2 regions of the Marinobacter sp. CA1 genome follow, and region 2 is predicted to be linked to the other one. Evidence: riboswitches for the same ligand, from Rfam matches in the RefSeq annotation. Region 2 holds a riboswitch; the other holds the start of a gene.
The links. Region 2 has a riboswitch for cyclic di-GMP ahead of J2887_RS01865 (OmpA family protein). Riboswitches for the same ligand answer to the same signal wherever they lie in the genome.
Positions count from the first base shown of each region.

Region 1: it holds a riboswitch for cyclic di-GMP, as region 2 does, so the genes downstream of both, J2887_RS11120 (DUF4114 domain-containing protein) here and J2887_RS01865 (OmpA family protein) in region 2, are expected to answer to the same signal.

Region 1 covers NZ_CP071785.1:2,429,935-2,433,343, forward strand. Annotated here, with positions in the region: gene J2887_RS11115 (tetratricopeptide repeat protein) at 1-1,635, shown strand, start outside; cyclic di-GMP riboswitch class I at 1,971-2,051, shown strand; gene J2887_RS11120 (DUF4114 domain-containing protein) at 2,096-2,857, shown strand; gene J2887_RS11125 (exosortase/archaeosortase family protein) at 3,013-3,409, shown strand, end outside.
Region 2 covers NZ_CP071785.1:401,346-404,754, forward strand. Annotated here, with positions in the region: gene J2887_RS01860 (sigma-54-dependent transcriptional regulator) at 1-1,061, opposite strand, end outside; gene J2887_RS01865 (OmpA family protein) at 1,058-1,930, opposite strand; cyclic di-GMP riboswitch class I at 2,097-2,186, opposite strand; gene flhA (flagellar biosynthesis protein FlhA) at 2,379-3,409, opposite strand, start outside.

The DNA of each region.
Region 1 (3,409 bases), 2.0 Mb from region 2:
GGCGCGGGTCTGCTGGCCGACAACCTGGACCCTGAAACCTCCCCCACTCCCTTCATTCGCGCCGCTACCCTGGCGCAGGTTGAACAGGGCCAACGCAAAGATGCCCTCGCCAATCTCAGCCGCGCCATCGAGGCCAGACCCAACGATCCGGATCTGCTCGCCATGCACGGCGTGCTGGCGTTGTCTCTGCCAGGGCGCGCGGATGAGGGCGTAGCCAGTATCAGCAAGGCCCTGGGGCTAAACCCCCAGATGACACGCCTGAACCTGGCCCTTGCCCGCCACCATCTGTCGGAAGGTCAGCCGCAGCAGGCACTGGGACAACTACGAATGGCGTTTGCAAACAACCCGTCGGATTGGCCTACCACCAGCTCCTACGTTGGCGAGCTTCTAAGGCAGGATGAACTGGGCGAAGCGAGGGAGATTCGCGATTCCCTACTTAACGGGTATCCGGACTCGCCCCAGGCCATTCTGATGGCCAGCCTTGTCGATGCCGGCCTGGAAAACAACGAACGCGCCCTGGCCAGGCTCAAGGAGCTGACCACCAAGCAGGCCAACTACCAGCCGGGCCTTATTGCCCTCGCCAACCTGCAAACCAAGCTGGAACGCACCGAGGCAGCAGCGGAGACCATGATCAAGGCGGCGAAACTCACGCCACAGAATCTGGAACCCCTGCGACAGGCCGGCCGACTGTACGCCATGACCCATTCCATGGAGGAAGTCGCTGAATGGCTGAAGTCGCAGACCGGTGATGATCCAGAGCTGAGCAACAGCGGTGCGGCGCTGATTGCCATGGTTCAGGTGCGTCAGGGCGAGCTGGACGCAGCGGCCAACACTCTGGCCGGAATCGACGCAGACACCGCCTCTGAGCCAGTCAAACACGCCAAAGCCCGTCTGCTGGTGGCGCAGGCGGAGGGCCTGATTGGTGATAAAAACTGGGCCGACGCCCAGGCCAACGCGACCCAGGCCATTGCGTTGCAACCGGCACATCTGGGCTTCGCACTGCTGCCAGCGCGGCTCTACCAACTCGAAGGCAAGCAGCAAGAGGCCATGGCGCAACTGGATGAGGTGGAAGAGCGATTCGGCACCCGACCTGAAATTGTGGTCAGCCGGGCCTCGCTGTTGCAGCAGATGGATCGGGCCGACGAGGCCTATCGGTATCTGGAAGAGCAATGGCAGGCCAGTGAAGATCAGCGCATGTTGCCAGCACTGATCAGTCTGGCTGAGACCCAGGACCCGGATCGCGTGGACGAACTCACCCAGACCTGGGCGGGCCAGGCGCCCGGCAATCTGCAGGCCCAGATGAAACGAGCCAACTACCTGATGCAACAGGGCAACGATGCGGCAGCAGCCCGACACTACCAGGAAGTCCTGGATCGGCAACCCAACAACATACTGGCGCTGAATAACCTGGCCTGGCTACTCCGGGAGTCCTCGCCGGCACGAGCGCTGGAGCTGGCGCAACGGGCCAGCGAGCTGGCACCGGACAACCCCGCTGTGCTGGACACTTACGGTTGGGTACTCCATCTGCAGGGCAAGCACCAGGAAGCAATGGCAGCCATTGAAAAGGCTCTGGCAGCAGCACCACAAAGCGAAGAAATTGCCGACCATCTGGAACAGGTGAAACAGGCACTATAGGCATAGACACCGTCCACCGATGACAGCGCCTACGTCTGTCATCGGTGGGTTACATGCCCGCAAAACCCAGCGTCAGACTTTGTACACCCCACGGAACAGGTCTTCCTCTCACCACCCTCACCCAGAAGAGTTATCGTTAAAACAGCTCACTAGCCGTACCAAGCGGCCAATTCCAGGCACAGTGGGCGTAACAGTGTTGGTGCTCTACCACACCCTGCTTGTCAGCTTCTTTTACATGCCCATTACAGAGCACCCCGGAAAGTTCAGAAAATCAATTAGCTACAACATTGGCACGGTAATCGCTTATTACTCGGCAGGGAGGGGTTTGAACAAGCTCACCCACCGGCCAAACCATCTGTGAGGGTGGGACGGAAAGCCAAGGATCTCAAAACAATAGAGACGGCCTGGCTGCACAAGAGAGATGGATACAAGGAATTAGTGACAAATTGGAGACAATTCCATGAAACTGAAACTCCTGACTGCAGCAATGGCACTGACCTGGGCTTCCTCGGCCAGTGCGGTCTATGTCAGTAATGATGGCGATGACGGCGTTGGTACCGGTCTGCAGGGCCAGATTGACGCAATCACCACCGCACCAACCCCGGGAAGTTCTTCCATTGATGTCAACGCGGATCAACTGGATGACGGTCTGGACAGCTACTGGAGCATTACCGGCTCAGGCGGCAGTGTCAGCACCTTCGTAGTAGAGGTTGCGGGCAATTCCGGGTCAAACACATTCGGTGTCTACGATCGCTCGAATCCAACGACCTTCGTTGAACTGTTTTCCGGCAGCGACGGCCCCAACAACGGTTTCGGCAGCCAGGTAACTCTGAGCTTCCTGGCCGATGGTTCGGTTGGTATCAATGGCTCCGACACTGGCATCGACTTTTCCAGCAACCAGTTCGGCTACTATCTGGGCAGCGCTTCCGGTCCCACCTTCTTCTCAGACAGCGATCTGAACACCAACGGTTCTGATCAGATGGTGGCCCTGCAGGGCAACGACGTTGACACGATCAACATCCCTGGCTACTTCGCCGGCACCTGGACTGACAACGAGTTCATCCTCGGCTGGGAAGACGTGCTTTACGCCGATGGCGACCAGGACTTCAATGACCTGGTGGTGATGGTTGAGTCCGTACTGCCTGTTCCCGAGCCGGGAACCTTGGCGCTGCTCGGTCTCGGCCTGGCCGGTCTGGGCGCGGCCCGTCGTAAAAAGGCGTAAGCCAGCAAGTAGTATCCCAAAGCCAGCTTCGGCTGGCTTTTTTATTGGCTCTGCCAGGGCCAAATCACCGCCGGTTAAGCCCAGGTTGTTGAACGGCGGCGAATACCCAGTATGCTGTAACGTAGTCGCTCAGGTCAGGCGGACCCCGGATGTCGATGTTAAGGAAGGCGCACACGAACCTGCCCCAGGCTGTACCCTATCTAACGGTCACACTGATCAGCCTGATACTTTTTTACCCCACCTGGTGGCGTTTGCTGTCAAAGTGGTTGCAGTTTGAACAGGTGCTGGTCCACGGTCTGGCCACCGCAGCGTTGTTCATCGGATTGTTACTGCTGCACCCGCCCCTGACAGCCCGCAACGCAGACACACCCTCGATTTCTCTGAACAAAGCCTCCCTGGGTGGCGGCCTCGCGCTTGTGGCCACCGTTCTTGTCTGGCTACTGATTGAACTGGCACGTATCGACACCCTCGCCTACCTGCTTCTTCCAGTAGGGCTGGCAGCCACCTGCTGGACCTTGCTGGGTTGGGCGGCTACCCGTGCGTTTCTTCCAT
Region 2 (3,409 bases):
CCACGGGCCAGGATCAGCGCGCGCTGGATGGTATTTTCCAGTTCCCGCACGTTGCCGGGCCAGTCGTGGGCCAGCAGCGCCCGGGCAGCCTCCGGATGCAGTTCGAAGCCGGATTCCGGGGCGTGCTTGGCGAGGAAGTGACGGGCCAGTGGCAGGATGTCTTCCTGACGCTGGCGCAGGGCCGGCCAGCTCAGTGGCAGCACGTCGAGGCGGTAGAACAGGTCTTCGCGGAAGCGGCCGGCGGCGGCCTCGGCGCGCAGGTCACGGTTGCTGGCGGCAATGACCCGGACATCGAGTTTCACCTTCTGGTTTGAGCCCAGCTTTTCCAGTTCCCGTTCCTGCAACACCCGCAGCAGTTTTGCCTGCAGGGCCAGCGGCATCTCGGAGATCTCATCCAGCACCAGGGTACCGCCGTTGGCCAGCTCGAACTTGCCGGTCTGGCTCTGCTGAGCACCGGTAAAGGCGCCCCGGGCATGGCCAAACAGGGTGGACTCAAGCATGGTTTCAGGAATGGCCGCGCAGTTGACCGCCACGTAGGGACCCTTGGCTCGCGGCGACTGATCGTGGATATACCGCGCCAGGCATTCCTTGCCGGTGCCGGACTCGCCGCCGATCAGGATTGAGGCGTTGGTTTGGGCAGCCTTCTTGGCCAGCAGCAGGACCTGTTGGCTGGCCGGTGACGCCACCACCATGTCGGGGATGGGCTGGTTCAGGCTCAGGGCATGGTTGACCGTGGCCACCAGCTGCTCACCGGTAAAGGGCTTGAGCAGGTAATCCATGGCGCCATGGTGCATGGCCTCGCCGGCCAGCGCGCTCTGTCCCGCATCCACCAGGGTGATGACCGGGCAGCCGGGGTAGCGCAGGCCGAAGTCGCGCAGCACCGGCACGATGTCCGGGCTGACGGCGGCGTCCAGCAGGATCAGGCTTGGCGGAGGTGTGCCCGGGTCCAGCTCCGGCGCGGTGCCGTTGACCAGGCGAACGTCGTAGTCGGCGGCGATCAGCTGTTGGTGAAGACTGGTGGCCAGCGGGCTGGCTTGAATCATGAGCAAGGGCGTCTTCATGAGGTTTCCTCAGTTTCCTGCCTGACGATACGGATGGTGACGCGGCGGTTCAGGTCCCGGCCTTCAGCGGTGTCGTTGTTGGCGGACGGGTAGCGGTCGCCGTGGGCCCGCTGTTCAATCATGGTGTTGGGAATGCCGGCGGCCTTGAGCACCGCAGCCACGTCGGCGGCACGTTCGCGGGCAATCTGCAGGTTGCCCAGGCGGGAGCCGGTGTTGTCGGTGTGGCCATCCACCAGCAGCTTGCGAACCTGGGGATCAAGCTGGACATAGCGGGCCAGGTCCTCCAGGTCGGCGATCTGCTCGGGAGTCAGGGCCCGTTGACCGGCCTGGTAGAACACCACCTGGTCGCGGGCCTGGTGCACCGACAGCGGTGACAGTTGCTGCTCGCACTGGCGGAAGCGGTCGGCAACCGGTGCCCAGTTCACGGTGGGAATGCGCAGCTCCAGGGTATCCAGGTACAGGCTGGTCCAGAGGCCGCTGTCGAGGGCGGTCAGCACTGAGCGGCTGGTGTGCTGGTCGAGCCGGAAGTGATCGTCGCGGGCCGCCAATGCGGTGGCCTGGCTCTGACGATCGCCCTGCCAGGGCGCGGTGCGGCTGGCCAGTGACACCTCGGCCGGGAGGGCCTGGGCCGGGCGGTAGTGCACCTGCATGGGGGCGCCAGCCGGGTGGCTCAGCAACAATTCACCATTTTTTTTCAGATCCAGCTCAAGTTCGCAGTGGAAGCGGTCGCCAGTAAAAGACCAATGGACCTGATCCATGGCCAGTTGCTGGACCACCCCGGAATTGGCGGCTGCTGTACCGGCGACCGACAACGCCAGAATGGCGGCATTGGCCCGGGACAAGAAATTGCGCATACCTTGCGACGTCATCGTTTCCGACCTTACTTGGGGCACTGGTTGGTGCAGACCAAGGCGTATTGCGAAGACAACAGCAGGCACCACGGCGATGACAAAAACGTCTGCTGTGTGGTGACTGTGGGAAAAGATATCGACCTGGGCGGCATCGGGACCGACGCCGCGGGGAGAGATATCTTAGCCCGGCAACCCCGCTATCATGGATTCTGTCGAATCGTTAGACCGGAGGCTTTGCGTCCTGCGCTTTCGCGACAGTTTGCCTTTGTCTGTAGCTAAGTTATTGAAACCGGTGTCTGGTTCGTCAGACACCGGCCTTCTCGATAGTGTGATCTAGTTAACAGTAATTGACGTTGTGCCGGCAACCGCTGTTTTGTAGCGGAGAGTCGCCCTTTGTGGCGAATTGCTAAAATGTGTAACCCCCGCTTGTTCTGACACCATTTTCAGCTAGGACCTCTAACCGTCACTACCCCAGTGTGCCGACCACATCGATGTGCATCTGCTCCGGCACTTCGTTGTAGGACAGCACCGCCAGCCCGCGGGCGAAGGTGCGGGCATAGCGCGCCAGCAGCGGCCGCAGCTGCGGCACGACCAGCAGCACCTGGGGCAGGCCCTGACGTTTCATTTCATCGCGAACCTGTGGCATCGCCTGTTGCAGCCGTCCCAGCATCTGGGGCTCCACCGGGAAGCTGTCCAGTGACGCCTGGCCGGACTGCTGGGCCTGCTGCAGCGCCTTCATCAGGGTCTGTTCCAGCTCGTCCGCCAGGGTGACCACATTGAGCTGATCGCGTTCACCGATGGTCTGGCGTACCAGGCTGCGCTTCAACGCACAGCGTACGTCGGCGGCCAGCAACACCGGGTCCTTGGTGACGTCGGCGCTGTCCACCAGGGTGGTGGCAATGGTCTGGATGTCCGACAGGCTGACCTGGTCGGACAGCAGGTGGCGGAACACCCGCAGCTGTTGCATCGGGCTGAGCTGGCTGTTGAGGGCCTCGGCGAGTTTTTCCGACACCCCCTTGAGGCGTTCCCCCAGAGCCAGGACGTCGTCGTGGCTGAAGATTTCATCCAGGTGCTGGCGCATCACCTTGCCCAGATGGGTGCTGATCACGGTGGCGGCATCCACCACCGAATAGCCCAGGTTCAGTGCCCGCGACTTGTGCTCGGGGGCAATAGCCACCGCGCTCATGTCGTAGGCGGGCTCTTTGACCAGTTCGCCGTCGAGCTGGCCATAGGTCTCGGCGCCTTCGATGGCCAGCAGTTTGTCCGGGTCCACCTCGCCGCTGGCAATGCGAACGCCATCGAGCTTAATGCAGTATTCCGCCGGTTTCAGTCGCAGGTTGTCGCGAATACGGACCTCCGGCAGCAAAACCCCGAGCTGCTCCGACAGGGTCTTGCGGATGCCGCGAATGCGGTTGGGCAGTTCCGCCTTCTGCTCCCGGTCGGCCAGCGGTACCAGCCGGTAACCCAGCTCGATGCGCATCTTGTCGACGTAGGGCA